Regions from separate parts of the Beggiatoa leptomitoformis genome, predicted to be linked through region 1. Evidence: predicted binding sites of a transcription regulator. Region 1 holds the regulator's gene; each other region holds the start of a gene.
What was found. The regulator HrcA, encoded in region 1, represses chaperone genes, less so after heat shock. The targets are predictions, from matches to a motif close to TTAGCACTCNNNNNNNNNGAGTGCTAA.
Positions count from the first base shown of each region.

Region 2: a site for HrcA is predicted at 3,280-3,306, ahead of groES (co-chaperone GroES). Genes of this name have one in related genera too.
Region 3: a site for HrcA is predicted at 3,360-3,386, ahead of groES (co-chaperone GroES). Genes of this name have one in related genera too.
Region 4: a site for HrcA is predicted at 6,516-6,542, ahead of rpoH (RNA polymerase sigma factor RpoH). Genes of this name have one in related genera too.

Region 1 covers NZ_CP012373.2:2,480,670-2,488,966, forward strand. The annotation lists gene grpE (nucleotide exchange factor GrpE) at 1-602, opposite strand, end outside; gene hrcA (heat-inducible transcriptional repressor HrcA) at 796-1,851, opposite strand; gene AL038_RS10360 (PD-(D/E)XK nuclease family transposase) at 2,319-3,122, shown strand; gene AL038_RS10365 (Rpn family recombination-promoting nuclease/putative transposase) at 3,133-3,963, shown strand; gene AL038_RS10370 (exodeoxyribonuclease III) at 4,010-4,777, opposite strand; gene AL038_RS10375 (aminoglycoside phosphotransferase family protein) at 4,847-5,869, shown strand; gene AL038_RS10380 (lipoxygenase family protein) at 5,916-7,571, opposite strand; gene AL038_RS10385 (di-heme-cytochrome C peroxidase) at 7,562-8,297, opposite strand, start outside.
Region 2 covers NZ_CP012373.2:3,070,583-3,078,879, forward strand. The annotation lists gene AL038_RS12905 (hypothetical protein) at 1-447, shown strand, start outside; gene AL038_RS12910 (hypothetical protein) at 732-1,130, opposite strand; gene groL (chaperonin GroEL) at 1,217-2,848, opposite strand; gene groES (co-chaperone GroES) at 2,905-3,216, opposite strand; gene AL038_RS12925 (OmpA family protein) at 3,526-4,053, shown strand; gene znuB (zinc ABC transporter permease subunit ZnuB) at 4,080-4,877, shown strand; gene ileS (isoleucine--tRNA ligase) at 5,125-7,956, shown strand; gene AL038_RS12940 (SPOR domain-containing protein) at 8,262-8,297, opposite strand, start outside.
Region 3 covers NZ_CP012373.2:3,960,396-3,968,692, reverse strand. The annotation lists gene lexA (transcriptional repressor LexA) at 1-224, opposite strand, end outside; gene AL038_RS16920 (energy transducer TonB) at 592-1,392, shown strand; gene AL038_RS16915 (MotA/TolQ/ExbB proton channel family protein) at 1,405-2,226, shown strand; gene htpX (protease HtpX) at 2,362-3,231, shown strand; gene groES (co-chaperone GroES) at 3,445-3,732, shown strand; gene groL (chaperonin GroEL) at 3,787-5,430, shown strand; gene AL038_RS16895 (Rpn family recombination-promoting nuclease/putative transposase) at 5,571-6,518, shown strand; gene AL038_RS16890 (hypothetical protein) at 6,669-7,205, opposite strand; gene pdxB (4-phosphoerythronate dehydrogenase PdxB) at 7,367-8,297, opposite strand, start outside.
Region 4 covers NZ_CP012373.2:1,056,890-1,065,186, forward strand. The annotation lists gene AL038_RS04430 (OmpP1/FadL family transporter) at 1-615, opposite strand, end outside; gene AL038_RS04435 (PP2C family protein-serine/threonine phosphatase) at 769-2,256, opposite strand; gene pmbA (metalloprotease PmbA) at 2,528-3,850, shown strand; gene AL038_RS04445 (class I SAM-dependent methyltransferase) at 3,999-5,573, shown strand; gene rpoH (RNA polymerase sigma factor RpoH) at 5,622-6,491, opposite strand; gene AL038_RS04455 (hypothetical protein) at 6,731-8,297, shown strand, end outside.

The DNA of each region.
Region 1 (8,297 bases):
ACAACGACTCTTGCAGGTCTTAATAAACGATCATTCAATTGGTAGCCTTTTTGATGAACGAAAATAACGGTGTTATCTTCTACATTTGGCACAGGTTGCATTGCCATTGCTTCATGAAATTGCGGATTGAATTTTTCATTTTGGGGGTGAATTTCTTGAATGCCTGCCTTTTCTAATGCGCCCGCTAACATTTTTAGCGTCAGCTCCATCCCTTCTGCAATAGCATTGAGTGTCGCATCAGTATTTTGTGTGGCTTCTATGCCTAATTCCATACTGTCTTTAATCGGCAATAATTCGGTAGCAAACTTTTCTAAGGCGTATTTGCGGGCGTTGTCGATGTCGCGTTCCATCCGTTTCCGCATGTTATCAAACTCTGCCTTTTGTCTAAGCAGTGCATCCCAGTTTTCTTCTGCTTTGCGAGTTGCTTCGATAAGTTGACGGTTTAATTCTTCAACCGTTAAAGGAGGGGCTGAGTCAGTATTAGTCGGTTGTGCATCAATGTCTAATGCTGGGGCATCGTTTTCAATGACAGTTGCCGATTCGGTAACCAGTGCATCTTGGTTTTCTGACGGGATTGTCTTGTCATTTACTGTGGTTGTCATTCGTTACTCCAAGTATTAGCTAGTCTTAATTACGTTGTCATTTTAAATATCCCTTTGTGAAGGGATAAAACGCGGGTGCGAGGTTATTCGCAAAAAAAATTTAAAAAAAACGTAAATGTGTGCAGGTATTTGCACCAGCGTGTGCTTTATTTAATAAAATGTGATTAACCGCAATAAGTAGGGATAAATTCGTTTACTTCAAGGCAGAGCTAAGGAGTTTTGCAGTTAAGTCAACAATGGGTATAACGCGCTCGTATGCCATGCGAGTAGGTCCTATCACCCCTAATACGCCTATTACCGAGCCGTCGACCTTGTAAGGCGAGGTAATCACGCTACAGTCGTCAAATACGTCATAGCCCGATTCTTCACCAATAAAAATTTGTATGCCTTGCGCATTAATGGCTTGGTCAAGCAGGTGGAGGATGTCGCATTTTTGGTTAAACGCGGTAAATAAATGGCGAAGTTTATCGATATTTGTGGATAACTCGGCAATGTCCATCAAATGTGTTTGCCCTGCTACCACAAAATCGGGTTTATCTTCTTCTTGATTAGAAAAGGTTTTATCTGCCATTTCAATGGCGGTTTCCATCAGATTATCTAAATCTTGCCGCGCTTTACGCATTTCACCAACAAGGTCTTGGCGCACGCGGTTTATGTCTTTACCTGCAAAAGCGGCATTCAAATAATTGGCAGCACTTTCTAATTCTGCCGCGCTATAAGGGCGACTGGTGTGGATAATACGGTTTTGCACTTCATGTTCATTGATAACTAAAATTGCTAAAACTCGTTGTTTAGAAAGGGATAAAAATTCAACATGCCGTAGGGCTTTAGTCTGACGACGCGGCAGCATGATAACGCTAGTCAGGTGTGTGACTTCAGAAAGTAAATGGGAAGCCTTTTCGAATAAGCGTTGACTGTCAAAACCACGAGCATCATTTTTAAACATGCGCCTTAACTGGCTTTCTTCGTCATTACTGAGCTGCTTAACTTGCAATAGGCTATCGACAAAAACACGATAACCGCGCACGGTCGGAATCCGTCCTGCTGAAGTATGTGGCGAAAACACCAAGCCCATTTCCTCCAAATCAGCCATCACATTACGGATGGTTGCAGGACTTAAATCTAAATCACTGTCTTTAGACAGCGTGCGAGAACCTACGGGTTGACCATCACGAATATAGCGGTCAATTAGGATTTTTAAAAGTCGTTGAGCGCGGTCGTTAATCTGCTCATGCGTAACCTTCGGCATGGTATGAAGTAAATGGTTTATCAAGTCTGTTTGTTGCTAAATGAGGATGTTTTTTATGGGGAGGAAACACCCACGCGATGACATTATGACTATATAAAGTAAGGGTAAAGGTTACAGGTTCAATAGGCAAGTAATTATCGTCATAATACGAGACTGTCTGAATCAAGGTTATCAAGGCTGTTTTTTTATTTTGCTAAAAAAATTTAACCTATTGATTAAAATAATATTATATTTATCCCATAAACGATTTACATTGCGGACAGGTTTGTATGTGATGATTGCTGGGGCGGTGACGCTAAACAATACGATAGATTATTATGAACAGGAAAAATCGAAACTCATTGGAGAAACGAAAAAAAGCACCTCAAACTAGAAATTCTGCGACGCTACATCAAAGATAAAAGTATGAATTCCGTTATTGCTTCCAAACATGACACACAGAAAAAAACCACCGAAGAGACTCCAAAATGATAGAAGTTGTCCCCCTAAAATACGGCGCGATATTTAAGCAAGCTTTTGGTCAACCTGAAACCTTTACCCAATTTGTTAATGATGTATTAGATATTAATATTCATATTGATAAAGTTCATACCGAATATGAATATCCTAATCCCGTCGGATTTGTGCGTAGCAAATATGATTTATTTGCTGAGGATATAGAACAACGGATTGTCGTTGAAATTCAACATATCAAAGAAGAAGACTTTTTTGACCGTTTTTTATACTACCATCTGGTGAGTTTGGTCGAACAGATAGGCAGTTTTCAAGAATATAATTTTGAACGAACCGTTTACACCATCGTTGTTTTAACCAGTGTTCCACGTGATGGCAGTGTCGACTTTAGTTGTGCCGTCAGTGATATGAATCCAACGGATGAACGTGGACGCAAATTATCTATTTATCCACATCGTTTAGTCTTTCTTTGTCCTCGCTTGGTGAATGATAAAACGCCGCCAAAAATCAAACGGTGGTTAGAGTTAATAGAAGATTCATTAGATGGCAAATTAGAAGAAAATAATTATTCAGAAAAGATGTTTCAAGCAATTTTAGACATTATTCGTAAACTGAATATCGATAGAGACATACTTGCGCAAATTAAGGATGAAGCTGCATGGGAAAAGGCAAAACAGCGGTTTAAGGAAGAAGGTATGGAAGAAGCCCGCTTAGAAACCGCACGAAAACTACGCGAAAAAGGCTTCAGTCTGGAAGAAACCGCAGAATTAACAGGATTAGCCGTGGCTGATTTATCCGCTTTGTTCAAAATACCATAGGAGTTTCCTTGTGATAGAAGTTGTCCCCCTAAAATACGGTGCGATATTTAAGCAAGCTTTTGGTCAACCTGAAACCTTTACCCAATTTGTTAATGATGTATTAGACATTAATATTCATATTGATAAAGTTCATGCCGAATATGAATATCCTAATCCCGTCGGGTTTGTGCGTAGCAAATATGATTTATTCGCTGAGGACATAGAACAACGGATTGTTGTTGAAATTCAACATATCAAAGAAGAAGACTTTTTTGACCGTTTTTTATACTACCATCTGGTGAGTTTGGTCGAACAGATAGGCAGTTTTCAAGAATATAATTTTGAACGAACCGTTTACACCATCGTTGTTTTAACCAGTGTTCCGCGTGACGGCAGTGTCGACTTTAGTTGTGCCGTCAGTGATATGAACCCAACGGATGAACGTGGACGTAAATTATCCATTTATCCACATCGTTTAGTCTTTCTTTGTCCGCGCTTGGTGAATGATAAAACCCCGCCAAAAATCAAACGGTGGTTAGAGCTGATAGAAGATTCATTAGACGGCAAACTAGAAGAAAATAATTATTCAGAAAAGATGTTCCAAGCGATTTTAGACATTATTCGTAAACTGAATATTGATAGAGACATGCTTGCGCAAATTAAGGATGAAGCTGCATGGGAAAAGGCAAAACAGCGGTTTAAGGAGGAAGGTATGGAAGAGGGCTTACAAATAGGAAAAGAAGAGGGTGATAAACAAGCTCGTTTGGAAACCGCACGCGCTATGTTAGCGGACGGAATGCTTGTTGAAACCGTATTAAGATATACAGGGTTAACCGCTACAGACTTGTCAGCGTTGCATTAATGCTTGTATCCAATTAATACAATCTGGCAAATCTGTTTGTGTTTTTTCAAATACTATAATCAATAATCACAGGAGCATGGTCGGAAAAACGCTGTTCTGTGTAAATTTTTGCGGTTTGTACGCTGTTTTTTAGGCTGTCGCTAATGACGTGATAATCAATCCGCCAACCAACATTTTTTGCCCATGCTTGTCCGCGATTTGACCACCATGTATATTGTTCTGCATCAGGATTGACTACACGAAATGCGTCTGTATAGCCTGTTTCAGTGAGGAGTTTATCCATCCATGCGCGTTCTTCAGGTAAAAATCCTGAGTTTTTTATGTTACCTTTCCAGTTTTTTAAATCTATTGGTTTATGCGCAATATTCCAGTCACCACAAATAATTGTAGATTGATTTTCTTGGCGTAGGGTTTCTAAGTGAGGGAGAAAACGCGCCATAAAGCTGAATTTTAACGCCTGCCGTGCTTCCCCTGATGAGCCTGAGTGCATGTAGAGTGAAATGACACGCAAATCACCAAAACGCGCTTCTAAATAACGCCCTTCTATGTCTATATCTGCCCAGCCTATACCTGTTTGTACTGCATCAGGTCGGCGACGTGCATATAATGCAACCCCGCTATAGCCCTTTTTCTCTGCTGCATGGTAGTAGCAATAATACCCTTGTGGGTGAAAAAGGCTGTCGGTGAGTTGTTCGGGTTGGGCTTTGATTTCCTGTAAGCAGACTATATCGGCTTGTTGCAGGGCTAACCAGTCAAAAAAACCTTTTTTTGCCGCAGCGCGGATACCATTCAAATTTAAAGTAATAATACGCATTGTCTGATTGTTTGTTACCTTGGAAAATTATTATTCGCATTACATCACCTCTTATGAAGGCTATCAAGCATGGATATTCGCACACAACAACGTCTCTCTTTTTTAGCACAACATGGATGGGAACATGCGCAAATAATAGCGTTGCCATTTGATGCGTCGTTTCGTCGTTACTTCCGCTTACAACAAGGCAACAGCCGTGTGTTGCTCATGGATGCGCCACCAGAACGTGAGGATGTGCGCCCGTTTGTGCAGATTGCGCAACATTTGTGTGCTTTGCAGTTAAGCGCGCCACAGGTATTACACGCAGACAGTGAACAGGGTTTTTTATTGCTTGAAGATTTTGGTGATGCGACGTTTACCTGCTTATTAAATCAGGGGGTTGCACCACTACCGCTTTATACAAATGCAGTGGATGCGTTGATTGCATTACATCAACATCCGCAAGCAAAGGCGATTGCATTGCCCGCGTATGATACGCAACGCTTATTAGCGGAGGCAGCGTTGTTGGCTGATTGGTTCTTGCCTGCGGTGTTGGGGCGAGAAACAACAACAGCAATACAGGAAAGTTATTTGCAATGTTGGCAGACGATTTTAGAGGCATTACCCCCGCCACCTATCACCCTAGTATTGCGAGATTATCATGTGGATAATTTGATGCAGTTAGCAGAACGCAAGGGCGTGCAATGTTGCGGTTTGTTAGATTTTCAGGATGCTTTATTAGGTGCAAGTCCTTATGATTTAGTGTCTTTATTGGAGGATGCCCGCCGAGATGTCCCTGATAATCTAAGCCAATTGTTGCGTGAGCGTTATTATCAAGCCTTTCCACAATTAGACCGTGTTGTATTTGATAGCTGGTATCGCGTGTTAGGGGTGCAACGACATTGTAAAGTATTGGGAATTTTTGTGCGTTTGTTTAAACGTGATGGGAAAAAACAGTATTTACAGCATTTACCGCGTTTACTGCGTTTATTGACAAGCGGGTTGTCTGCACCCGTATTGCAATCGTTAAAAAGCTGGCTAGAACAGCATGGTATAGATGAAAATTTAGGTTCAAATCCGAATTTTTTGGCATTATTGCGGCTGGGGGAATAAATGCGTTAGGTGCGAATAAATTCGCACCTACTCGTTAAAATATACGTTAAACCATTACAGAATTAGGAATATACGCTGGATTGAGATAAATGTATGGATAAGTTCTACGCGTATCCTCAGTTGTCAGTTGAGCGGATAACGTGGCAAGTTCTTGTTGATAATGCGTGACCAACGTTTGTGCTTTCGCCTCTAGTTTGTATTGTCCTATACGCCCTATTCTAAAATTCGTTAGGTAAAAAATAAACGCTTGTATCATAGAGGGTTGACGCAGTGGGAGTGCTTCTAGTAAGTATTCCTGATTGATTAAATCGCAATGCAAGCTGGTTGGCGCAGGCGCGTAAGCTGCAAAAGGCATTGCTGGTGTAAACCCCGAAAATAAATACTGTGGATAATGAACACTTGAGTGATGCGCAGTCGTGGTGAAAATAATTTGTCCTACCGCTTGGGCAAGGGCTTCTACTGTGTCAAAGTGTGCAGGAAAACCTTTGATTCTCATGCCGTCATCGTCTGACATCACCCGCGCCCACGTTTGAATCTCGCTATCTTCTGCCAATATTTTGGCATTAGGATAGTACAGATTTAAGTAATCAAGAACAAAGGCTTGTATTATATCCCAAATTTTTCGCCCTTCAGCGGCATAGGGATAAAATAAATCGGGTGTATCTACCTCACGTTTTGCAATATCAACGGGCAAGGCATGTTCGCTAAAGTCGTATGTTTTAAAGGCATTCGCCATTAGTTCAACCATTGCATCATAATTACCCGCGAGTTGCGCACCAAAATCACCGGGGACACCTTTTTTGTCTTTTAAAAACAAATGATGATTATTAACACTTAGCGTGTAAGTAAGGTGTGGTTTGAGCAGTAAAAACACAGGATGGGTTTTATATAACTCGCGATGTGTTGCGAGAATAAAACTTTCTACAAGGTAGTGAATGCGCGTTGCGTGTGTGACTAATTCTTGATAATTCACATCAGCAACTTGGGCGTATAGTTTTGCTGCAACCCATGCAAGTTTATCTAAAGGCGTGAAAACAGGATTGTTTTCACTGGGAATTTGATTTAATTGAATGGCAATGGGATGTAATGCACCCGTTGCTTGACGATATAAAAGAACAATGGGCGCGGTAACATATTGTTTACGTCCTGCATATTCACCGGGATTATCAACTAAACCCTGTAACATCGCATAGTTAGCATAATATAACCGCCGATTAGCAAGGGCATTTTCAAATATATCGCCTGCCGTTATTTGGGGAAAAACTTGTTTAATCCGTGTCAACGCCAGATTATCAGGCAAAGGGTTTGTTGCTGATGCCCCTTGTAAAACTACATGATTAATGCCAATAACACGCTGCAACCCGAAATACTCATCACTTTGAAAATTATCAATAAAACGGGTATCAGGAAACGAGGAACGCCCAAAAAACAGATAATCCTCATAGCTTGTAATTGGACGTTTAAACCATTGTTTTAATTGAGTTGCTAAAATACGCGGTAAACTAGGAATCAAACCACTGAGATTTTTAAACGTACCGAATTGATAGGCACAATCAGGTTTTTCCGCATCAGGCAATTTGATGATGGTTGCAAACGTATTGTTATAACTATATTGATACGCATAGGCTTCGCGCATTTTTTCCAAATACGTTTGACGTTTTGCCGTCTCGGCTGGGGTCGGTAAACTGGCTACTATTGACATGTATCTACAACTCCTGTGTTTGCATAGCTGTTGACAACAACCGTGTCATCTATTGGCGTAGGACATGCGGCAGTTTGTTGATTTAAATCACGGGATTTGAGCGTTTTTAAATATTCAATTAATTCCCAGCGTTCCTGCTCAGTCAATTCCGCGCCTAAAACGCCGTTATACGGATACTGCCCATTCCAACCTTGCTGCTCTTCTTTGCTTAAAGAACGGAATTCATGCCCTGTATTATGATTACCAACTAATGTTGTATCTAATTGAAATCCCTTAGCAACATAATCTGTATTGTAGCCGATAGACTGCGGGTCAAATTCTTGACTACTCAGATAGAAAGTTTTTGCTCTTTCTGCAACGGGAGAAAGTAATTGATACAAATTAGGCACAGAGCCATTGTGTAAAAATGGCGGCGTTGCCCAAACACCTTCCAGTGGACGCGCTTTATAACACAAGGGAGAACGTACTTTATTTTCACGTTTACCATTGTATTCATCCTGTTGCGCTTGAGTTAATCCAAGGGCTTGGTATTTTATATTCACTGCATTTTCAACAGTGAGGGGTAAGCCTTGTTCTGCTTTTACCACCCCTAAACCCAATTGCTTGGTTTCTACAAACCGTTGCGCCCAATCGGTAACAACTTGGCTATCAGTGCCTAATAAATCCACATTAACCATAGTCAGTTTTAGGAAGCGTAAGCCCCATTTATTTGGCGCAGTCCAATAT
Region 2 (8,297 bases), 590 kb from region 1:
TCTGCGGATGTGGTGTGGCCTGCGCTTTATCTTGAAGAACGGTTAATGTCGTTGGAATTTATCGGCTTAGGATTGCTTGTTGAACTCATTGTTATCTGTGGCGTGTTTAAATTTTCGCTGCCACTGGCTTTGTTGGCTGACATTGTCGCGAATGCCGCTTCGAGCATATTAGGAATTATCTTAATTCCCTTATCGGGTATAGTGTGGGAGATATTTCCAGGGATGATTATTAATTATATTTTTCATTGGGGCACGTTTAACCCTGTGGGATGGGGAGCGAGTTTTGTGCTGGCGTGTCTAGTCAATGTCGCATTAGAAGGCTATATCTTAAAACATGTTTTCAAACAATCTTTTAATAGAAAAACATTCTTTTGGTTGTTATTCGCAAATGCCTGTAGCGTTGGTATTGCTTTCGCAAGTTTATGGTGGGAGCCACCGATTTTGTAAGTCTGATAGAATGCAGCACTCCGCCACATCCCACAGCAAAAACTTAAGGCAACGCACTTTCCAAACTTAATAAATCTTCCAAGGTTACTCGTTACCAAGTTTCACTTGGTAATGCCTACTCGCCAAGCTCTGCTTGGCTGGTACTTGAACGCTTCAATCTCTAAGTATGCTTGTATTCGGCAAGCGGAGCTTGCAAGGCAGGCATTACCAAGCAGAGCTTGGTAACGAGCAAAATGGAGAGGATCAAACTAGTGCATGACGCTGCCCTGAAAGACCTATCCTATTTATTTCGTTTCAGGATACTCTTTTTCTATATATTCTTTTATTCTGTTATCCATTTCAGTATGTTGCTTATCTTGCTCATTTATTGGTTGCTCTGCCAACAAATTACGCATAGAAGGAGTAATCTGCTCATGCCATTCTTTTATATCAGAACGATCGAATAGAGTATTAGTATCCACATTGTAGAAAAGTTCTTTACTTATCAGTATCTGCTGAACAATCCACATATGTTTTCCTTTAAAATTAAACTCAAAGCCCTCAAGAGAACATTTGCTAAAGCAATGCACAAAACAAAAATGAGCATAATAGCTATTTGATTTTAAAAATAAGCAATAATGTGTTTTTTTGTCATTCTTGATAAGAAACTCAAATTTGTCACTACATATACTATTACTATACATATATACACATCCTCTAGTAAAAGTGATAATAAAAGGAGCGATTTCTCGCCCCTTTAAATTTCAATCTAACCCCAAAAACCTCGAGATTACATCATCCCATCCATTCCGCCGTGGGGCATAGGCATCGCGGATTCTTTCTTCGGTAACTCAGTAATCATCGCTTCAGTCGTAATCATTAAACCTGCGATAGAGGCCGCGTGTTGTAAAGCGGAACGGGTGACTTTGGTTGGGTCAAGAATACCCATGTCAATCATGTCGCCAAATTCGTCATTTGATGCATTGTAACCGTAGTTGTTATCTTTGCTATCAGCAATTTTGTTTAATACAACAGCGGGTTCGCCGCCTGCATTCGCAACGATTTGACGTAAAGGTTCTTCCATCGCACGGCGGGCAATGTTGATACCCATGTCTTGGTCGCTGTTTGAGCCTTTCAGGTCTTTAATGGCTTTTTGAGCGCGGATTAAGGCAACACCACCACCGGGGACAACACCTTCTTCAACGGCTGCGCGGGTTGCGTGTAAGGCATCTTCAACGCGAGCTTTTTTCTCTTTCATTTCAATTTCAGTGGCTGCACCGACTTTAATCACAGCAACCCCACCCGCTAATTTAGCAACGCGCTCTTGCAATTTTTCGCGGTCATAATCGGAAGAAGTTTCGGCGATTTGTTGGCGAATTTGCTCAACGCGGGCTTTGATTTCTTTGGCTTGACCAGCACCGTCGATGATGGTGGTGTTGTCTTTGGTGATTTGGATGCGTTTGGCTGTGCCTAAGTCGTTTAAGGTGGCTTTTTCTAAGCTTAAGCCAATTTCTTCGGCAATGACGGTACCGCCTGTGAGAATGGCGATGTCTTGTAACATGGCTTTGCGACGGTCGCCAAATCCGGGGGCTTTAACAGCGGCAACTTTGACAATACCGCGTATGGTGTTGACGACTAAGGTGGCTAAGGCTTCGCCTTCTACGTCTTCAGCAACAATGAGTAAAGAACGACCTTGTTTAGCAACGCCTTCTAAAATGGGCAACATTTCACGAATGTTGGAGATTTTTTTGTCATGAATGAGAATTAAGGGGTTTTCTAATTCGGCACTCATGGATTGTTGGTTATTGACGAAGTAGGGGGATAAATAACCACGGTCAAATTGCATCCCTTCAACAACGTCTAATTCGTTATCTAAGCCTGAACCTTCTTCGACGGTGATTACGCCATCTTTACCAACTTTGTCCATGGCTTTGGCGATGATTTGTCCAACAGCTTCATCGGCATTGGCGGATATGGTGGCAACTTGGGCAATGGCTTTGTTGTCGGTGCAGGGTTTGGAGAGTTTCTTTAATTCTGCAACGCAGGCAATCACGGCTTTGTCGATACCGCGTTTTAAATCCATCGGGTTCATGCCCGCTGTCACAGCTTTGATGCCTTCGATAAGAATGGCTTGGGCTAACACGGTGGCTGTGGTGGTGCCGTCGCCTGCGATGTCGGAAGTCTTGGAGGCGACTTCTTTAACCATTTGCGCGCCCATGTTTTCAAATTTATCTTCTAATTCAACTTCTTTAGCAACGGAAACACCATCTTTGGTGATGGTGGGTGCGCCAAAAGATTTGTCTAGTACGACGTTGCGCCCTTTAGGCCCTAAGGTGACTTTAACGGCGTTAGCGAGGACGTTTACGCCTCTGAGCATGGATTGACGGGCTTCGTCGGAGAAATAAACTTGTTTTGCTGCCATGATGTTTCCTTAATGAATACGGTATATAGTTGGTGTAATTGAAGTTTATAAGTAGATTACGCGGCTTTGGCGTGTTTCTTTTCGTCTAAAACTGCCATGATGTCGGATTCACGCATAATGACGACTTCTTCATCACCAATTTTGACTTCGGTGCCTGAGTATTTGCCAAACAGGACGATGTCGCCAACTTTGACATCTAACGGACGGACTTTGCCATCTTCTAAGATTTGACCGTTACCAACCGCCAAGACTTTGCCTCGAATAGGTTTTTCTGTCGCGCTGTCAGGAATGACGATGCCACCAGCGGTTTTACGTTCTTCTTCTACTCGTTTGATAACAACACGGTCTTGTAAAGGACGGATTTGCATAGTCAATATCTCCTCAATACGAAATGACAATTGTTAGTAAAAATTAAAACGGATGTGATGAGTTTAGCACTCACCTGTAACGAGTGCTAATAATAGGGGAATAAATTCGAATTTCAAGGGAATAAAGTATGACAAATTTGTATAGAATACATTGACGGCTGATAGTGTAAATGGTGTAGAATCAGTATGTTATTTATAGAGTGGGTTGGTGGGATTAGTAAGAATAGCTTTATTAAACATTATGTTATGCAAATTAAATTTTTATCTTCTCTTACTTGATGCAACATTATTTCAGCGAGTTTTATTGTTATGAAAAACAGGTTCATCTATCAGGATATTGAACGGCGATTGAGTTATCTCGTTGGGTTAATTGTATTATTTGGTTTGATTCAAGGATGCAGTCAGTTGAATTGGCAGTGGATTCAATCGCAGTTTCAAACTTTACATCCTCATCAGACAGATAAGGGATTATTGTTGGTGTTAGAGTCGGTTTATTTTACGGCAGATGGAACGGCGTTAACGCCTGAAGCAAGTGGTATTTTAGATGCCTTAACGGAGACAATTAAAAAAAATTCTGACGGTAATATTGCGATTGATGGTTATACAGATAGTAGTGGAGGGGTAGGTTACAATTTGTGGTTATCTAAGCAGAGAGCTGAACAGGTAAAATTGGCGTTGGTTGCGCGTGGTATTGACGCGAATAAAATCGTGACCGAAGGCTTTGGACAAGCCAGCCCCATTGCGAGTAATGCAACGCTTGAAGGACGACAGAAAAATCGGCGGGTAGAAATTATTATTCTTAACGTTATAGATATTCCTTATCAAAAAAAGAAATAACTTTTAAAGTTTATGTGAAATAAATCATGATAATAGAAACTTTTGTATGGCGTGCACTTATTGGTGGTATTGGCGTTGCTTTGATTGCTGGCCCTTTGGGTTGTTTTGTGGTCTGGCGACGCATGGCGTATTTTGGCGATACTTTGTCACATTCTGCCTTGTTAGGGATTGCCTTGGGAATTTTGTTTAAGGTTAATTTAAATCTTGGGGTGATGAGTATTTGTTTATTAATTGCCTTATTACTCAGTTTATTACAGCAACAAAAGCGATTAACAACCGATACATTATTGGGGATTTTATCGCATAGCATGTTATCGCTTGGGCTGGTTGTTGTTGCGTTTATGGACGGTGTACGGATTGATTTATATAGTTATTTATTTGGTGATTTGTTAGCTGTGACGCAAAGCGATTTGTATTGGATTTATGGTGGGGGAAGTTTGGTTTTGTTGGGAACGGTTTGGCTGTGGCAGTCTTTGTTATCTATCACGATTCATGAAGAGCTGGCAGAAGTGGAAGGCGTGCCTGTGGTGTGGGTGCGGTTATTTTTGATGTTAATGATAGCGTTAGTCATTGCAGTGGCCATGAAAGTGGTTGGTATTTTATTAATTACGTCTTTATTAATTATTCCCCCCGCAACCGCACGCTGGTTTGCCCGTACACCTGAACAAATGGCGATTATTGCCAGCGTATTGGGTTGCTTGGCCGTTTTAGGTGGGGTTTTTATGTCTTTACAATGGGATACACCGACAGGCCCCTCAGTTGTTGTAACGGCAACCGCAATGTTTATGTTGACATTGTTTTTACCAAAAGGGCGAATTGTTTAAAGCGGGTCATGGATTAAATAGTGCTAAACATAAGCTATTTAAAATAGTAACTTGGCTATTTAGTGCGTAAAACTCCATCTTTTCTAAGAAGTTGTAAAATTGCGTAGAAATTATCACTTTTTCATCAATGTTTATAACGCATCCGCGTCACCTTGAATGGTAAACGACAAAAATCGACGGTATAAGTTATTGACAAAATCCAATACAATAAAAACTTTTCTATAAACACCCTACTGGTTGTGACGAAATGACAGTGAAAGACTATAAAGATACGTTGAATTTACCAAAAACCAATTTTTCCATGAAAGCAAATCTGCCACAGCGTGAGCCTGAGATGTTGGCACAGTGGGAAAATATTAATTTATATCAACTGGTTCGTGATGCAAGTGCAGGTCGTCCTAAGTTTATACTTCATGATGGCCCTCCTTATGCTAACGGTGATATTCACATTGGTCACGCTGTCAACAAAATTTTAAAAGATATTATAGTCAAAGCACGGACACTGGCGGGCTATGACGCGCCTTATATTCCGGGTTGGGACTGTCACGGATTGCCCATTGAATTACAAGTAGAAAAAAAATTCGGCAAAGCAGGACACAAAGTCGAAGCGCGGGCTTTTCGCGGTAAGTGCCGCGATTACGCGACACAACAAATCAATAATCAACGCAAAGACTTTAAACGCTTAGGCATTATCGGCGATTGGGAACATCCTTATTTGACGATGGATTACCAAACCGAAGCGAACATTATTCGCGCACTGGGTAAAATTATTGATGCAGGACATGTCTATAAAGGCTTTAAACCTGTGCATTGGTGCGTCGATTGCGCTTCTGCCCTTGCTGAAGCAGAAGTGGAACATGAAAATAAAACCTCTCTTGCGATTGATGTGCGCTTTACTGTTTTAGATGAGCCTGCATTGCTGTCTCGCTGTCATCATGTACCTGAGCATAACGGCAGTGGCACAATTTCCGTCGTGATTTGGACAACCACCCCATGGACATTGCCCGCCAATCAAGCCGTAACGCTTAATCCAGAATTTGAATACGCATTGGTGCAATGCGAAGGACAATATGGCAAGGAACGCCTGATTATTGCTGAAAAATTGTTAAGCGCGACTATGATGCGTTATAACATTGAACAATATCATGTTGTTGCTTATTGTAAAGGTGCTGACTTAGAAGGGATTTTATTACAACATCCGTTCTATGACCGCCAAGTACCGATTATTTTAGGTACACACGTTACAGCCGAAGCAGGTACAGGCTCAGTACATACCGCACCCGGTCATGGTCAAGAAGATTATGTTGTCGGGCAAAAATATCATTTACCTATTGATAATCCTGTTGATGGTTCAGGCAAATTTTTACCTGATACGCCAATTTTTGCGGGTGAATCCGTTTATTCAGCCGACCCTCATGTGATTGAAGTGTTAAAAGCACAAGGGAAATTGTTGCATGAACAACGGATTACACATAGTTATCCTCACTGTTGGCGACATAAAACCCCGATTATTTTCCGTGCAACCCCGCAATGGTTTATTAGCATGGATAAGAAATCGTTACGTGAGCAAACGCTTAGTGCTATTAAAACCGTACAGTTTACGCCCGATTGGGGGCAACAACGGATTGAAGGGATGATAACGAATCGCCCTGATTGGTGTATTTCGCGTCAACGCACATGGGGCGTACCGATTACGCTTTTCATCCACAAAAAAACAGGCGATTTACACCCACAAACCCAAGCATTATTGGAAAAAGTTGCTCAATTGGTGGAAAAATCGGGCATAGATGCGTGGTTTGATTTAGAACTCACCGATTTTTTAGGTGCGGATGTCGCACTCTACGATAAAGTTACGGACACGCTGGATGTCTGGTTCGATTCAGGCACAACCCATTATTCAGTATTAGAAACCCGTTCTGAATTAACCATGCCTGCAGATTTGTATTTAGAAGGCTCAGACCAACATCGCGGTTGGTTTCATTCTTCAATTTTATCTTCTGTTGCGATGCGTGATGGCGCGCCCCCCTATAAAGGCGTGTTGACGCATGGTTTTACTGTGGATGCACAAGGGCGGAAAATGTCCAAGTCGTTGGGCAATGTCATTGCACCGCAAGAAATTATGAAGAGTTTAGGGGCGGACATTTTACGGCTTTGGGTGGCGGCAACAGATTATCGTGGAGAAATTACGGTTTCTGACGAAATTTTAAAACGCATTGCGGATGCCTACCGCCGCTTACGCAATACTGCACGGTTTTTACTGGCTAATTTGGATGGCTTTAACCCTGAGATTGATATGGTTAGCCCTGAAAATATGTTGGCGTTAGACCGTTGGGCGGTTGACCGTGCCTATCAAGTGCAACAAACCGTTATTAAAGCCTATGAAGAGTATAACTTTAATATTATTTATCAAACGGTTCACCATTTTTGCGCAATGGAGATGGGCGGGATTTATTTAGACATTATTAAAGACCGTCAATACACAATGCAAACCAACAGTATAGGCAGACGCTCGGCACAAACCGCGCTTTATCATATTGTTGAAGCACTAACCCGTTGGCTTGCACCGATTTTAAGTTTTACCACTGATGAAATTTGGCAACACATTCCCGGTAAACACGGTGTATCTGTGCAGTTAGAAACATGGTACACAGGGTTATTTCCGTTAGCTGTTGATGCTAAGGTTAATGCGCAAGCATGGGAACACATTTTTGCGGTGCGTGATTTTGTGGGTAAGGAACTGGAAAAATTGCGGATTGCGGGCAAAATAGGGGCTTCGTTAGAAGCGGAAGTCGATATTTACTGTGATGGTGAGTTATACACGCAACTAACCGCTGTCGAAAACGAATTACGCTTTGCGTTTATTACCTCTTGTGCAACGGTTTATCCGCGCAGTGCGAAACCTGTGGAGGCAGTAGATGGAGAAGGCTTTGCTATCGTTGCCCGTCCAACGAGTCATAAAAAATGCGTCCGTTGTTGGCATTATTGTGATGATATTGGTAGTCATGCAGAACACCCCGATTTATGCGGTCGGTGCGTAGAGAATGTGGCAGGTGCTGGAGAAAAGCGGGTTTATGCGTAGTTGAGTGGGATATAAAAATGGGACAGAGAATCGTATCTGTCCCTTAATTTTGACTAGAAAGCAGTAAAAAAGGTTGCTATTAATAAGCCTTATTTTAAACACATCTTTTAACTACTATGCTATAGCTAACGCACTTTAAAATGATTATTTGTAGGGTGGAATAGGCGCAAGCCGTATTCCACAACAGTGCAAGCTTTCTGCATAAACTCAGCTATTTTTGGCGTTTTATGGTGGAATACGCTACGCTATTCCACCCTACATTAAGCTGCTTTTTAAGTTGCGTTAGCTATAATTAAAGAGCATGGTTAAAACCGTAGGACAACTGAAGTAATATTACTCGC
Region 3 (8,297 bases), 1.5 Mb from region 1:
GGTAAACCAATCCCCTTAAGTAAACGAATACCTCTTGATGAGCCTGCTAATAATTCTATATAACCTTTTTTTGCAAGGGCTTGTAAATGTTGTTCGGCAGAGTTGGGGGAATTAAACCCGAAAGCGCGGGTAATTTCTGCACGAGTTGGTGGCATTCTGGTAGTATCTATTTGTTGTACAATAAATTCCCAGATTTGTCTTTGACGAGAAGTTAGTTCTTCCATAGTAAGTGGTCTCTATTTATGTGTTTATTCACATAGTGTAATTATATACATGTTTATAGATTTGTCGAATGATTTTTTAACCCGCTTTGGTTTCAACTGACAAAGTTAATACATAATAAATTGATTTATATTTATTTTTTTAAAATTCATCGCGGAGCAAATAAATGGCAAGGTTTTTGAATAGTTATTCTGCGAGTGATATAGCTCCTGAATCTTTAGGGTAGGGTGACAAGCAAGTGTTCGCGTGTCCCCTCCTTTTTTCTTTGTACTGCTTATTTACCTTTCCTGACTATCCGTTATACTGAATCACGCTGTTTTAGGCTCAACCCTTCGGTTATTTCTCATAAAACCCAATTAGTGAATAGTTATGTCATTTCTTGTAAAGACACTGAAAATGCTCATTGTCTTGTTGGTTATTCTTGCCGTACATGGGTGGATTGTTTGGAAACTGCTTTATGTTTCACAAGAAAAACGTCCATCAACGCCTGCAAAAACGTTGCAGGTAAGCTTAATTGTTCCTATACAAGCGGTTACATCACCCTCTCCTGTTATTACATCGCCGCCCGCCGCTATTCCCGTTCAACAAACGCCTCCCCCCGCTGTTGCTCCCATTCCTGCTCAACCCGCGCCAATTGTTGCTACAAAAAACAATCAAAAGCAAATAGTTATAAAAAAAATAACCAAGCCCATTAGTGAAAAAACGGAAAAAGTAGAGAAAAAAACATCACCGACGAAATCACCAGTTATAAAACCTGTCTTAGCCAACAAAACGACAGAAAATCATCTTACTGTTGATTCCTCACCTGCTGTGCCAACACCAACAGGTTTAAGTTTGTGGGCAAAATATAAAACGGCGGATTTACCTGATAGCACGCTTGGAGAAAGTTATACACCCGCAGATTATAAAGCTCAATATTTACATAATACTAAACCCGCTTATCCTTTTTTATCGCGAAAAAATAATGAGCAAGGAACGGTTTTAATGCGTGTGATGGTTAATACCGAAGGTTATGCAGAACAGGCAGAAATTAAAGAAAGTAGTGGATTTAGTCGTTTAGACCAAGCGTCTTATGCAGCCGTAATGCGTTGGCGTTATATACCTGCAAAACAGGCAGGTAAGGCAGTTACTGAATGGATTATTATCCCAATTACGTGGGAACTATATTAAGGAAAATAAAACATGTCACATTTCGGTTTTAGCGATTTTTTACAGCATGTTGCAGATAATCCAATGGCATTGAGTATTCTGCTTTTATTATTACTAATGTCCATTTTGTCATGGTACTTAATCATCACTAAATTATTAAAACTGTGGTTCGTCCATTTACAAGCACGGCGATTTCAACATTTTTTTAATACCGTAATGGTATTAGAAGAATTAATCCAATGGCTTACAACGCATAAAGCCCGCGATCCCTTTTCGCGGTTAGCATTACAAGGCGTGATTGCAGCAGCACACCATGCTGATGTGGTGACAAAACAGGTGGGTACAATTTGTACGCAAAGCGAATTTATTACCCGCGCTATGCGTCGGACAATGAATGAAGAACGCGAAAAACTAAATTCTGGCTTAAGTATTCTTGCTAGCATCAGCAGTACCGCGCCATTTGTGGGCTTATTGGGGACGGTCATGGGGATTTATGGCGCGTTAATGTCTATTAGCTCGCAGGGCAACGCGACGTTAGAAACGGTTGCAGCCCCTGTTGGAGAAGCCTTAATTATGACTGCAGTAGGGCTTACGGTAGCAATTCCTGCTGTTTTAGGTTACAACGCATTAATACGTGGAAATCGTAATTTATTTAATGAGCTAGATGGTTTTGCTCATGATTTATATGCGTATCTTAATACGGGTGTGAAAATTGATACAACCCAATTGAGTGCTTTATCTATAGAAAAAACAACCGTACAAACAAACATAAACGAACAAACCGATGGGCAAACTCCTTCCAATAATATCGTCAACACTGAAAACATGACTATAAATCAAGAAAATTCTCACTAAAACGTCTTGATAAATGAACTTAACAGCCATAATATGTCAAACAAAACCTGAATTACAATCTTATTCACCCAGTGAATAAAATTATATATTTGTTATACAACAATATTTAATCATGTTTAAGGAGCTAGATATATTATGAAAGGCATCATTCTAATGGTCATTACCAACATTGCTGTCGTGGTATTACTCAGCATTGTTGCGTCTATTTTCGGCGCAAATCAGACGACTTTATCAGGGCTTATAATTTTTGCGTTAATTTTTGGAATGGGCGGTGCGTTTATATCCCTTGCCATTTCTAAATGGAGTGCCAAAATGATGGTTGGCGCGGAAGTAATTGAAAATCCGCGTAATAGTACCGAACAATGGTTGCTAGAAACCGTTCAACAACAAGCCAAAAAATCAGGCGTTGGTATGCCTGAAGTTGCAATCTATGATTCACCTGATATGAATGCGTTTGCAACAGGGATGAATCGCAACAACGCATTAGTTGCGGTTAGTACGGGCTTATTAAATGGTATGAACAAAGATGAGGTTGAGGCGGTATTAGCTCATGAAATCAGCCACGTTGCTAATGGTGATATGGTTGCGATGACGTTAGTACAAGGTGTAGTGAATACGTTTGTTATTCTGCTTGCCCGTCTAGTAGGACACTTTGTAGATGGATTTTTCCGTGAAGAAGGCGACGACAGCAGCGCACCCGGTTTGGGCTATTACATTACCAGTATTGTTGCCGAAATTGTCTTTGGAATCTTGGCAATGCCAATTGTAATGTGGTTCTCTCGCCTGCGCGAATTTAGAGCTGATGCAGGCGCGGCAAAATTGGAAGGTGCTAATAAAATGATTCACGCCTTACAACGCCTGCAACAGGCTCACACAGGCGAAATGCCCGCACAAATGAGTGCGTTTGGGATTCATAGCAGTCAAACAACAGGGATTATCCAACAACTGTTTTCTAGCCATCCCAGCATAGACGACCGCATTGCCGCCTTAAGACAACAGGCCTAATTCTCATCATGATGAGACTTTCTTGATGTTTAAACGATGTCAGAAAGTCTCAATCACGACAAACCTATTACATAAATTTCTTAATTTTCCTCTTGAAATACACATTCTATAATCCCATATCGGCGTAACTGGCACTCTAGTAGTAAGAGTGCTAACAAAATGCTAGAATCAATACCTAACACACTAATAACAGATAACCGCAGGGAGTTTTTAATGAAAATCCGTCCTTTACACGATAGAGTCATCATCAAACGCATGGAAGAAGAACGTAAAACCGCAGGTGGTATCGTGATTCCTGATAGCGCGACAGAAAAACCTATTCGTGGCAAAGTCGTCGCAATTGGTAAAGGCAAATTATTAGAAAGTGGTGATGTCCGCCCCTTAGATGTCAAGGTTGATGATGTTGTCTTATTTGGCAAATACTCAGGCACAGAAGTTAAAGTCGACGGTGAAGACTTACTCGTCATGCGTGAAGAAGACATCATGGGTGTCTTAGCTTAATCCACCATTTTTCCATATTTTCTTTATTCCAGATTCCTTTTGAGGACGTATTCCATGACAGCTAAAGATGTCCGTTTTTCTGATGATGCCCGCCAACAAATGTTACGTGGTGTCAATATATTAGCCAATGCCGTTAAGGTCACTTTAGGCCCTAAAGGACGTAACGTTGTATTAGACAAATCTTTTGGCGCACCAACCGTGACCAAAGATGGCGTTTCCGTCGCCAAAGAAATTGAACTTGAAAACAAGTTTGAAAACATGGGCGCGCAAATGGTGAAGGAAGTTGCTTCACAAACATCCGACATCGCCGGTGATGGCACTACCACTGCGACTGTTTTAGCCCAATCTATCCTGATTGAAGGCTTAAAAGCGGTTGCTGCTGGCATGAATCCAATGGATTTAAAACGCGGTATCGACAAAGCAGTCATTGCAGCGGTTGAAGAATTAAAAAAAATGTCTAAACCTTGCACCGATGACAAAGCCATTGCACAAGTCGGTACAATTTCTGCCAACTCTGATGAAGACATTGGCGGTATTATCGCTAAAGCCATGAAAAAAGTGGGCAAAGAAGGCGTAATTACCGTTGAAGAAGGTTCAGGCTTAGAAAATGAATTAGATGTTGTCGAAGGGATGCAGTTTGACCGTGGTTATTTATCCCCCTACTTCATCAACAATCAACAAACCATGGGTGTTGAATTAGAAAATCCGCTTATCCTCTTATGTGATAAGAAAATTTCTAACATCCGTGAAATGATTCCCGTCTTAGAAGGCGTTGCCCGTCAAGGTCGTCCTTTATTTATCATTGCTGAAGATGTTGAAGGCGAAGCCTTAGCAACTTTAGTTGTGAACAACATTCGCGGTATTGTTAAAGTTGCCGCTGTTAAAGCCCCCGGATTTGGTGACCGTCGCAAAGCTATGTTACAAGACATCGCGATTCTGACAGGCGGCACCGTGATTGCCGAAGAAATTGGTTTGAGCTTAGAAAAAGCCAGCTTAACCGATTTAGGCACCGCGAAAAAAATCGTTATTACCAAAGATAACAGCACCATCATTGATGGCGCAGGTAAAAACGCTGATATTAAAGCCCGCGTAGGTCAAATTCGTCAACAAATCGAAGAAGCAACATCCGATTATGACAAAGAAAAATTACAAGAGCGCGTTGCTAAATTAGCTGGCGGTGTTGCCGTTATCAAAGTCGGTGCAACCACCGAAATTGAAATGAAAGAGAAAAAAGCTCGCGTTGAAGATGCGTTACACGCAACCCGTGCCGCCGTTGAAGAAGGAGTTGTCCCAGGTGGTGGTGTTGCCTTAGTTCGTGCATTACAAGCAATTAAGAAACTGAAAGGCGCGAACCATGACCAAGACGTGGGTATCAACATTGCTCGTCGTGCGATGGAAGAGCCTTTACGTCAAATCGTCTCAAATGCAGGCGGTGAACCTTCTGTTGTTTTAAACACAATTCTCGAAGGTAAAGGTAACTATGGTTACAACGCCGCTAACGATGAATTCGGCGACATGATTGACATGGGTATTCTTGACCCAACCAAAGTAACCCGCACCGCATTACAAAATGCAGCTTCCATTTCTGGTCTGATGATTACGACTGAAGCCATGATTGCTGAATTACCCAAGAAAGATGACCATGCAGGTCATGGACATGGCGGTATGGGTGGTATGGACGGCATGGGAATGATGTAAACCCATCGGTCTTAAACGGCTGTTGTTTAAAGATTAGTAAAAAGAAACCCTGCTCACAAGGCGGGGTTTTTTATTTGTCTGCGTGCGATTTTTAATCTGTTAAACTTTACACTAACCATGTTAGCTAATAAGGAAAAATCATGAAAACCAATCCTGAAAAACTGGTGCGTTTTGATTGGGCGATTAAGACGATATTGCGTGATAAGGCAAATTTTGACATTTTGGAAGGGTTTCTCACCGCATTATTGAAAGAAGATATTACCGTTTTAGAAATTTTAGAAAGCGAGAGTAATCAAGAGTATAAATTAAAATTCAATCGTGTAGATTTACTGGTTAAAGATAGTCAAGAACGTTTGATGATTATAGAGATTCAAAACCAGCGAGAAAGTGATTATTTTCAGCGTATTTTATTTGGTGTCTCAAAAGCCATTATCGAACATATTGAAGAGGGTTCTGCGTTTTACAATGTCAAAAAGGTGATTTCTATCAGTATCCTTTATTTTAATTTAGGTCTAGGGGATGATTATGTATATCACAGTGCGAATGAGTTTCGCGGCTTACATAGCAAGAAATTACTCACATTAGGCAACCGTAGCCAACTCGCGGATGCACATAAGATATTCCCTGAGTATTATTTAATTAATGTCAATAAGTTTAAAGACTTAATTGCAGAAGACCTAGACGAATGGATTTACATGTTTAAACACTCTGAGGTTAAAACCGAGTTTAAAGCAAAAAATATTGCTAAAGCTCGAGATAAATTACGGTTAATGCAAATGTCTTTAGCAGAACGTCAAGGGTATAGCGATTTTTTAACCGATGTTGTGGTTGCACAGGATATTGAACGCACCGCCCGAGAAGACGGATTAGAAGAAGGGCGTGAAGAGGGGCGTATTATCGGACGGGAAGAAGGGAGAGCGGAAGGACTCGAAGAAGGACGTGAAGCTGGGAGAGAAGAAGGGAGAGAAGAAGGGTTAGCTGAAGGAAAACGTGCGGCTGCGTTGGAACTGGCTAGAAAATTATTAGCTAATGGTATAAGTATTGAGCAAGTTGTTCAATTAACAGGAATAGCCAGTGATAAACTATAATCTTCCTGATATTTTTCGTCTTTAGCTACGTTACCACCCAAATGAGAAAAGACTGTCTAAATTAAAATTTTCGGAATTATTGCGATAGCCATTTTTTGTGTCGGTTAGTTCTGAAAATTCTGATGCAGACCGTCTTTGTCTTATACTTTCTCATTCTCTGAGCTTTTTGACTAAAATATCTACCTCTGAAGATAAATCTATATTTTTTATATCTTTAACTTTTTTAGGCGGCGCGGGTGTTTCCACGACATGATGCGATTGATTAATTGTTAAGAGTTCTTTTTCTAACCGTTCTATTTCTTGCTGGTCGCGCATGTCACTATAATCAGTTTTAGCGGGTGCAATTTGTGTTTTTAACTGATTAATATGGGCTAATTCAGCCTCTAATTCTCTGGTTTTTTCTGAAACTTCGCGTGCAAGTTGGGTTTCACGTAGCATTTTTAATGAGTCATCGGCAAAAGTGCTGGCAGAATCTTGATACAGTAAATCCGCTCTGCGTAAAACATCATTCATCCATTCATCAGACAGAACTGATTGTTGGTGAAAATCAACCAGACTGCCTTTTAATTGTTCCGCAATGAGGCGAAACTCGTTCAATTCACGAGAAAGCGTCGCTTGCAATTGACTTTCAACAGCAACAACTTCATCGGCTTGTGTAGTTACATTGGAGGGTGGCTTTTTTAACATTATTTTCATCTTGATGGTTTATGGTTTTATAGTTGTACCTTTAGCAAACGTCATTCCACTTTTTTTATTTTTTAAGTAGAAAACAGTTGCCAAGCTATTGTTATAATAGTAATAGCAATAGTAATAGCAGATGAAAAGTAGCGATAAAAGGGTTAGGCTGACTAATTGATAACAACTTGAAATCCTAGGTCACGCAGTTGAGATGCTAAACAGGCTTTTGTGGCAGGTAAGGAAATCGTCACACAGGCGAATTCACGACGAATTGGATATTGTTGGCGCAATACGTCAAAGTATTCGCTGGGGTCGTCTGCATAAATACCGCGCCGTAAAGCGTCAGAATCTCGTCGTACATCATAGACATTACTGACGGCTGTATGAATGATTTGATTATCTTGTGCAGTATCGCTGAATTTTAAGCTAAGTAACGCGGAAGCAGGCATGGATTGTTGTGCAAACCATGTTTGATTTTGTTCAAAATATTGACAAACTGCGGTATAAATCATCTCCGTCCCGCGTACTTTGCCATCAAAACTATAGCCTGCAATATGGGGTGTTCCTAATGCAACTCGTTGTAAAAGCAGTTGATTAATAACTGGCTCTTTTTCCCAAACATCCAATACGGCATTCATCAACGGGTATTTAACAAGGCGTTGGATTAACGCGGTTTCGTCAACGACATCACCGCGTGATGTGTTAATTAAAATAACATTTGGGTTGAGTTGTCGTAAAAAATGGCTGTCAATCAATTGCCATGTTGGATAATAACCTGTGGTTATTAAAGGCACGTGCAAGGTAATAATGTCAGCTTGTGCAATTTCTGCCATGCTGACATAGCTTTCATTGCCTGTACGTGCTTGTAATGGGGGGTCACAGACCAAGCAAGTCACACCCAATGCGTTTAATTTTGCAAGGACACGTGAACCAACATTGCCACAACCAACAATTCCCACAGTTTTTTGAGTTAATTGAAACCCTTGTTGTTGGGCAAGAATAATTAATGCACTGATGACATATTCAGCGGCAGAAGTTGCATTACTACCCGGTGCGTTGGCAAAACCAATAGATTGTTGTTGTAAATATGTCGTATCAACA
Region 4 (8,297 bases), 1.4 Mb from region 1:
AAATGGGCTGAAAGGGGCTAAACCGTAGGCTTTAAACCATTGTACGGCGACAATGGGCATGATGCCGATGGTATGTTGTGCATTGATTTTATAGGCGTAGGGTATGCCCATGAATATTTGGGCTAAATCGACACCTGTTGGTGAGCTGGCTTGTCCATAGGGGTTATTAAATGGGGCAAAAACGGTTGTTGGGTATTCGGTATTCATGCCACCGTTGCCACTAATCGCAACACCTATACTGCTGTATTCATTTAGTAATTTGTTGTAGGTAATATATGGAATTGGAAAGTATTCTTTGTCACTGTCATAGGTGCCGGGTGTAATGGTTGCAGGGCCGAGTGGGGGGGGAACGGATGAGCCGTTATCGTCTGCGGTGTAGCTACGGCGAGGGGAAAAAATTGATAATCCCATTTCAAAACGGTTGCCTACACCAACCATTAGCGCGGGATTTGTCCCTGCACTGAGTCCTTCTAGGGGAAGGGCAACACCTGCCCCTGCAAGGGCTTTACTTTTTGTCCCGAATCCATGTGCTAAATAGCCATTCGTTGCCCATAGACAAGGGGATTGTGTTGTTAGCAATAGACTGATGATAATATAAGTTTTTTTTAATTGCATAGCATTATTCTCCTTGTTGTTCTTTATTTCTTCTAAAGGTGATAGTCATCTTGGATGACTTGTCTATTAGGTTGCTAAACAAGGAGAATTGTCAATCATTTCTAAAATGATATATTTTTATTTATATAAAGCTGAAAAATTTAAGATAAACCATCATGATGTTATTACACAAGCCCGTTGTTTGATAACAATCAAGGTAATATCGTCCATTGGGCGCATTGCGCCGAGATGGTTATGCACATCGGCAATCACGGCTCTTTTAATCAGTTTTGCAGATAAATCCCAATGTTGGCTGATAACTTCGCATAAGCGTTTAATACCGTACAATTCGCGTTTGTGATTTAACGCTTCTGTAACGCCGTCGGTATAAAGTACAATCCCTTCATTTTCTTGTAAATATATGTCTTTGTGTGCAATCCAGTTTTCTATATCAGGTTCAAGCCCAACGATAAAACCTAAATCACGTGTATCAATCCGTTTAACAATGCCATAACTATCAATAAATAATACTTCTTCATGTTGTCCGCTTAGTCGTACTTTGCCTTGTTCGTAATCTAAGAGGGAGAGGGTTAGGTTTTTATCTGAATCCATGCGTTGCACGTTGTCGTAAATCGCACGATTTAAAACGGATAAAAATAGTTTGGGGTCGGTTACATTATTGGTCAGTAGGGTGCGCACAGCCATTTGTACCATGAGCATTAACACGCCACTTTCTAAGCCATGTCCTGTTACGTCGCCAATGCCAATTTTAATCGAGCCATTGCTTTGTAAAACATCATAATAATCGCCACCAACTTCTGTCGCAGGTTCCATGCAGACGGCAATATCGAGTTCTTCAATCCCTGCTAGTTCGTATTCTTTTGGTAAAACCATTTGTTGTAAACGGCGGGTAACTGATAATTCGGTTTCCATGCGTTGGTTATCGGCTTTTAGTAGGTTGTTTAGTATTGATATTTCGCGCAAAGCATAGCGTAACGCATTTTCTTGTAGATTAATCCGTTTAACCACAAAACCGATAATGGAGAGGGATAAAAGAATCGCAATTCCGCCTAAGGTAGTTACTTGTTTTACGGTTTGTTGGTAAGCAATGGTTGCGGCTTGTAGTGATTTTTCTGCTTCGACTTCGCGGGCGTGGCGAATTTCTTGTAATTCGCTAATAATTTGATTACTAATGATTTGAGCATGTGCTAGTAGTTGTTTTGCGGTGTTCATTTGTCCTGATTGTGCATAATCTACTACTTTTCCTAATGTTGCTTGTCCTTGAGCAAGGATGGCTTTTTGGTTTTCTAGGAGTTGATATTCATGTGGACTGAGGTTCAGGTGATACAATTGTTCGCGTGATTTTAGAAACTCTCTGGCGTATTCGCTAAATTTTTCCCATTCAGCATCAATTTCGAAAGGGTCTGTCATGTTTGTAATATTGTAAACACTGATAATGCGTTCTCGTACTAAGTCACGCATATAATTAATTAATTTATACTTTACGTTATTTTCTGTTACTAAGGTTTCTAGTTGTTGATTAACCGTTGTTAAGCTAGATAGGCCTAAGATGGCGGCAAGTGTCAATACAGACAAGATGCTGATAAATCCTAGTAATACTAAGACGGCTTGTCTTTTTGAAAGAGTCGTATGGTTTTGCATAAAAGTAATGACCTAGTGTGTTTTATCTTGCATTCCGTTATTGGTCATTGGTGATTGTAATCAGCATAAGTTTTTTTTACTAAGAATATTCAGATAAGTAGCTTTAGCATTCGGTTATAACTTGAATAAATGGAGAGTGGCTTCAAACAGTTTTTTCTGTTATTTCGGGTTATGATGTGGCGGTAAATGAAATAATTTTCGTGTGTAACTGTCTTGTTATAAAAAAGATGGTTATGTTGGTGTTTATGCTTTTTTCCTAATAATTAATGATATGCAACAACAAGAACTAGAACAACGACTCGCTTTTATTCTTTCTCAGGCTAAACAAAAAGGTGCAAGCAGTGCTGAAGCGAGTCTGCGCCTTAGTCATGGGCAATCTATTAATGTACGCAATGGTAATGTGGATACGATAGAACATCAGCAAAGTAAAGGGTTTGCGATTACTGTTTATAAGGGACAGCGTACAGGTTCTGCGAGTAGTACCGATTTGAGCGATAGCGCGATTGTTGAAACCGTCAGCGCGGCTTGTGATATTGCTAGCTATACACAAGCTGATGAGTGTGCAGGGTTAGCGGATGCGCGTTTAATGGCAACCAATATTCCTGATTTGGATTTATATCATGCGTGGGAACTGAGTACCGAGCAGGCAATAGCACTTGCTCTCACGACTGAACAGGCTGCGTTAGCGGTTGATAGTCGTATTAAGCAGGTGGACAACAGTAGTGTTGATAAGGGTCAAATCACGCGGATATATGGTAATTCTCATGGGTTTATGGGGAGTTGGACAAGCAGCAGTTATTCAATCAGTTGTCGAGTCATCGCTCAGGAAGCCGAAGGGCAAATGCAGCGTGATTCTTGGTACACCGCTGGTCGTGACCCGCAGTTGTTAGCGTCTGCTGATAGTGTGGGACGTACTGCCGCAGAGCGGGCATTAAAACGTTTAAATCCACGACAGGTTAAAACACAACAAGCCCCTGTTTTATTCAGCGCGACAGCCGCCGTCAGTTTGTTAGGGCATTTTATTGGGGCCATTGGTGGAACGAGTTTATATCGTAAGTCTTCTTTTTTATTGGATGCAGTGGGGAAACAAATTTTTCCTACAATAATGCATATTCGAGAAAATCCTCATTTGTTAAAGGGCTTAAGCAGTGCGCCATTTGATGGTGAGGGGGTTGCAACGCAAGCTCGGGATTTGGTGACGGCGGGTGTGTTGCAGGGCTATGTTTTAGATAGTTATACCGCGCGTAAATTGGGGTTACAAACCACAGGTAATGCAGGTGGTATTTATAATTTACAAGTGGATAGTACGGCGGGTGATTTGGATAGTTTGTTACAACAATTGGGGACAGGTTTGTATATAACGGATTTAATGGGAATGGGGGTTAATTTGCTCACGGGGCATTATTCGCGTGGTGCGGGTGGGTTTTGGGTGGAAAACGGTAAAATTCAGTTTCCTGTGCAAGAAATCACTATTGCGGGCAATTTGGTGGAGATGTTTCAATCTATACAAGCTATTGGTAATGATGTAGAAAAGCGTGGTAGTGTGGCAACGGGTTCGTGGTTGTTACCAACGATGATGATTGCAGGACATTGATAATTTTTAAAATTGCTTATTTTTAGGATTTTTAAAGACGCTAGATAAAAACCGTATGCAGTGGCGATTATAAAAATGTGCTAATACGCCTTTTTAATTTAAGTGTATATAAAACCCCTTTCATTCCTTTTAAATTAATGAGAAATATATGTCATCAGAACAGCAAGATAGTTATGACGCATTACCCTATTTGTCTAATGTAATGCACTATACCCAGCCTTATCATATTGCGGCAATTGCGCAGTTGTTTGGTATGAATCCACCGCGTCCTGAAACAGCGCGAATTTTGGAGCTAGGTTGTGCAAATGGTGGAAATATTGTGGCAACAGCACATGCTTTTCCGCAAGCTACGTGTGTTGGTATTGAGTTGTCTGCCCGTCAAGTCGCTATGGCAAACGGTATTATTCAACATTTAGATTTGAAAAATATTGTTGTTAAGCAAATGGATATTTTAGACTTTAGCGAACAAGAGGGCATGTTTGATTATATTATTGCACATGGTATTTACACGTGGGTAACAGCCGATGTGCAGGAAAAAATTCTACGTATTTGTCAGCAACATTTAAATCCAAATGGTATCGCTTATATCAGTTATAACACTAAACCCGGTTGGAATATGCGTGGCACTATTCGGGATATGATGTTGTACCATACGAAGTCTATTAAAGACCCGCATGAAAAAGTTGTACAAATGCGAGCGTTATGGCAGTTTTTAGCAGAAACAACACAGGCAGGACGAGATTCTTATAGTCTATTTTTGAATGAGGAATTCAAATTATTTGCAGAATTTGATGAATCTTATTTATTTCATGATTTCTTAGAGGCTGAGAATAATCCTTTATATTTACATGAGTTTGTTGAGCAAGCAAGTGCGCATGATTTGGTTTATGTGGGGGATACGTATTTACATACAATGTTAGCCAGCAATTTCCCGCCTGAGATTGCTAATACCTTGAGTTTGTTTAAAGATGATTTAGTACATCAAGAGCAGTATATGGATTTTTTACGCAATCGGCATTTTCGCCATTCATTGCTATGTCATAAAAATACGCCTTTACAACGTGCTATTTCAGCAGAACGATTGATTAATTTATATGCTGTTTCTACCTTAGAAGAAGTGCAAGATACGCAAGTACCCGCAGGTAAAACCGTCTTTGCCAATCGTTTGGGCAATTTGGTAACAGATAATCCTATTATTATTGCGGGATTACATTGTTTACGTGAGCAATTCCCACAGTCTATGCAGTTATCCGATTTAGTCGCACAGGTTAAATTACGCTTACCCAGCGATTTAGTCGTTGATAGTGCTACGATAGAACACAATCTAGCCGATATTTTATTACAGGTTTATACCAAGGGGCTGATTGAATTACATGCTTGTCCCTTGCCATTTGTCATTACTGTTAGTGATAAGCCTAAAGCCAGCACGTTGGCACAATGGCGAATCACACAAGGTATTAAAGCCTCTAATCTGCGTTTTGAAACATTGACTATAGAACATCCTGTTGGCGGTTTGATTTTGCCGTATTTGGATGGCACGCGAGATAGAGCGGCATTAATTGCGTTGTTACAAGAAAAAGTGAGCAGTGGCGAATTGTTATTTGATGTGAAAAAAGAAGGCAATGAAGTTGAATTGACGGCTGCACAAGCTCAAACAGTATTAGCACAAGCCTTAGAGGAATCTTTGCAGTTGTTGGCAAGGTCAGCAATGTTAGTTGCTTAATTACCGTGATGAAAGGCGGACTTGCTCCGCCTTTTATGAAAGACTTAATTATGCGTCAATTACAATATTTTTCTTTAGTTTTTTCATCGCTTCACTTTCAATCTGGCGAATGCGTTCCGCAGAAACATTATATTTTGCGGCTAAGTCGTGCAATGTCGCTTTCTCGTCACTCATCCAGCGTTGCCAAATAATATCTTTACTGCGGGCATCTAAACTGGCAAAAGCGGTGTGCAATTGTCCATCGTTATGTTGTTCCCACTCATTTTCTTCAATCAATACAGCGGGGTCATAACGAACATCTTCTAAATAGGCCGCAGGGGCAAGCATTTCATCAGCTTCATCACTTTCTTCGGGTGGGTCAAAAGAAATATCGTTTAACCCCATCCGTTTTTCCATCTCTAACACGTCTTTAATACTAACCCCTAAATCGGTCGCCACTTTTTCAACTTCTGCATGTGACATCCAACCCAAGCGTTTTTTTGAGCTACGTAAATTAAAGAATAGTTTTCGTTGTGCTTTTGTTGTCGCAACTTTAACGATGCGCCAATTTCGCAAAATATATTCGTGAATTTCTGCACGAATCCAATGAACCGCGAAAGAAACCAAACGCACACCCATAGTCGGGTCAAACCGTTTGACTGCTTTCATCAAGCCAACATTGCCTTCTTGAATTAAATCGGCTTGAGGCAAACCATAGCCCCGATATCCGCTAGCGATGTGTAAGACGAATCGCAGATTGGAGAGAATTAAAATCCGTGCTGCTTCTAAATCACCTTCTTTTTGCAAGCGTTCGGCAAGTTCTCGTTCTTCTTCCGCGCTTAACATCGGCACCGTTTTTACCGCTCTGGCATAACGGTCGACATCGTGACTGAGTACAGCTAATTGACTATCGATATTTAAAGCGAGTGCATTTGACATATATTCTTATCTCCCACTTTCATTTTAGCACTCTCTCGAATGGAGTGCTAATAATGATTAATAGCATAAGGATTATTAGAAAAAAATCAAGTCTATTTAAATGACAGATAATAAATACTCAGTGGTATAAATCCATAGATAAAAGGTATCATCACGTATTTCAAGTAAAATACATATTTATTAAATAAATGTGAATCGCTACAATGCGTATTACTACTGTTGTTTTATGGAGTTTAATAATGAAAAAATACTTTCTCTTATTGAGTACGCTACTGTTAATGTTCAATATTAACAGTGCTTTTGCTAAAGCTGAAAAGGTTACTATTTGTCATAAAGGCAAACACACCATTACCGTTTCAGAATCTGCACTGCCTGCCCACCTAAAAAATGGCTCAACCATTGGTGCGTGTGAGGATGATGGCAATGAGGATGACAGCACAGATGTAGATGATGACTTGGGAAATCCGACGACAACGCAAGCTGTCATCGTAGTTATTGTTGATGCAACGGGCAATCCTAGCACTGTTGGAACAAGCATTACTATCAACTTTTCTATCTTAACTGCAACGACAATAAGCAAAATTCCTGCCGCTGTTTTTGCTTTATTTAAAGCAGACCAACTCGCTTTAATTCCTGAAGATGCTTTAGAAGGGCTGACAGTTGAACAAATTAAGTTCTTACGTCCTATCGCATTTACGGGTTTTACGGTAAAACAAGTTGTTAAACTGTCTATTAATATTTTTACGGTTTTAACAGCATCACAAGTTGCAGGCTTTGAACCTGAAACCATTGTAGGCTTGTCCGCAACTCAAATTGCTAAGATTAAACCCGCCGCTTGTATGGGGTTAAGTAAGTCACAAATTGCTGCCATTAATAAGGAAACCGTTAAAGGCATCACCGCAACGCAACTCTCTTATATTACTTATACAGCTATTGGTGGTTTTAGTACCGCACAATTCCAAAACCTGAGTTTAGAATCTTTAGCAGGTTTAACAACCAGTAATGTTGCGGGATTAGATAAAGAAATTTATGGTGAAATGGGTAGCGAGCTTTTAACCTTATTGGGAACAACCGTTGTTTCTTCTTTAGCGTTAGAAGACTTGACAGTCATTGTTTTCAGTTTGGATTTTACTAAAGTTACAATTTCCACAATTTACAAATATTTACCCACAACTTGGATAATTAACCCTTTTAACGGCAAAATTAAATTCCCGAAAGGCAAAATTACTTTACCTAAGTTCAAGCTGAAAAAGAGTGAATCCGTTGTTGTTTCCTTACCTGAAGGTATTCCAGACTTAAATGTATCTTTAACACTGAATGAAGATACAAGTTTGCAAGATACGATTATCAATGTTGTGAACCGCACATTAATCAGCCTGAATTATGCGAATTTCACCGTTGCACAGGATGATGGTTTAATCAGTGTGATGGGAACAGGCAGTGCAGAAGGCGTAGAATTATCCTTACTCCCTGATGAAGATGGCGTTGAGCAAGTTGATGACAATGAACCCGCTGGACTTACCATTGATGATGAAGGCAAGTATTTACTCACGACGCTTGAGGGTATTCGCTTAACCTTAATTCCTGCCCCTCGTAAAACGGTTTATTTTAACAATATCGGTTTAAAAATTCGGGTCAAGAAGAAAGGCGAAGTGCGTTTAGAAATACCTAAGCTTAATCGGGTTGTTTCTGCGGTATTCTCACCCTTTATTGTCAAAGCACCCGTAGGAATGGCGCAAGGCGTAACATTCAGCGAAGATGGCACTACATTATATGTGGTGTTTGAAGATGGCATGATGCAAACCG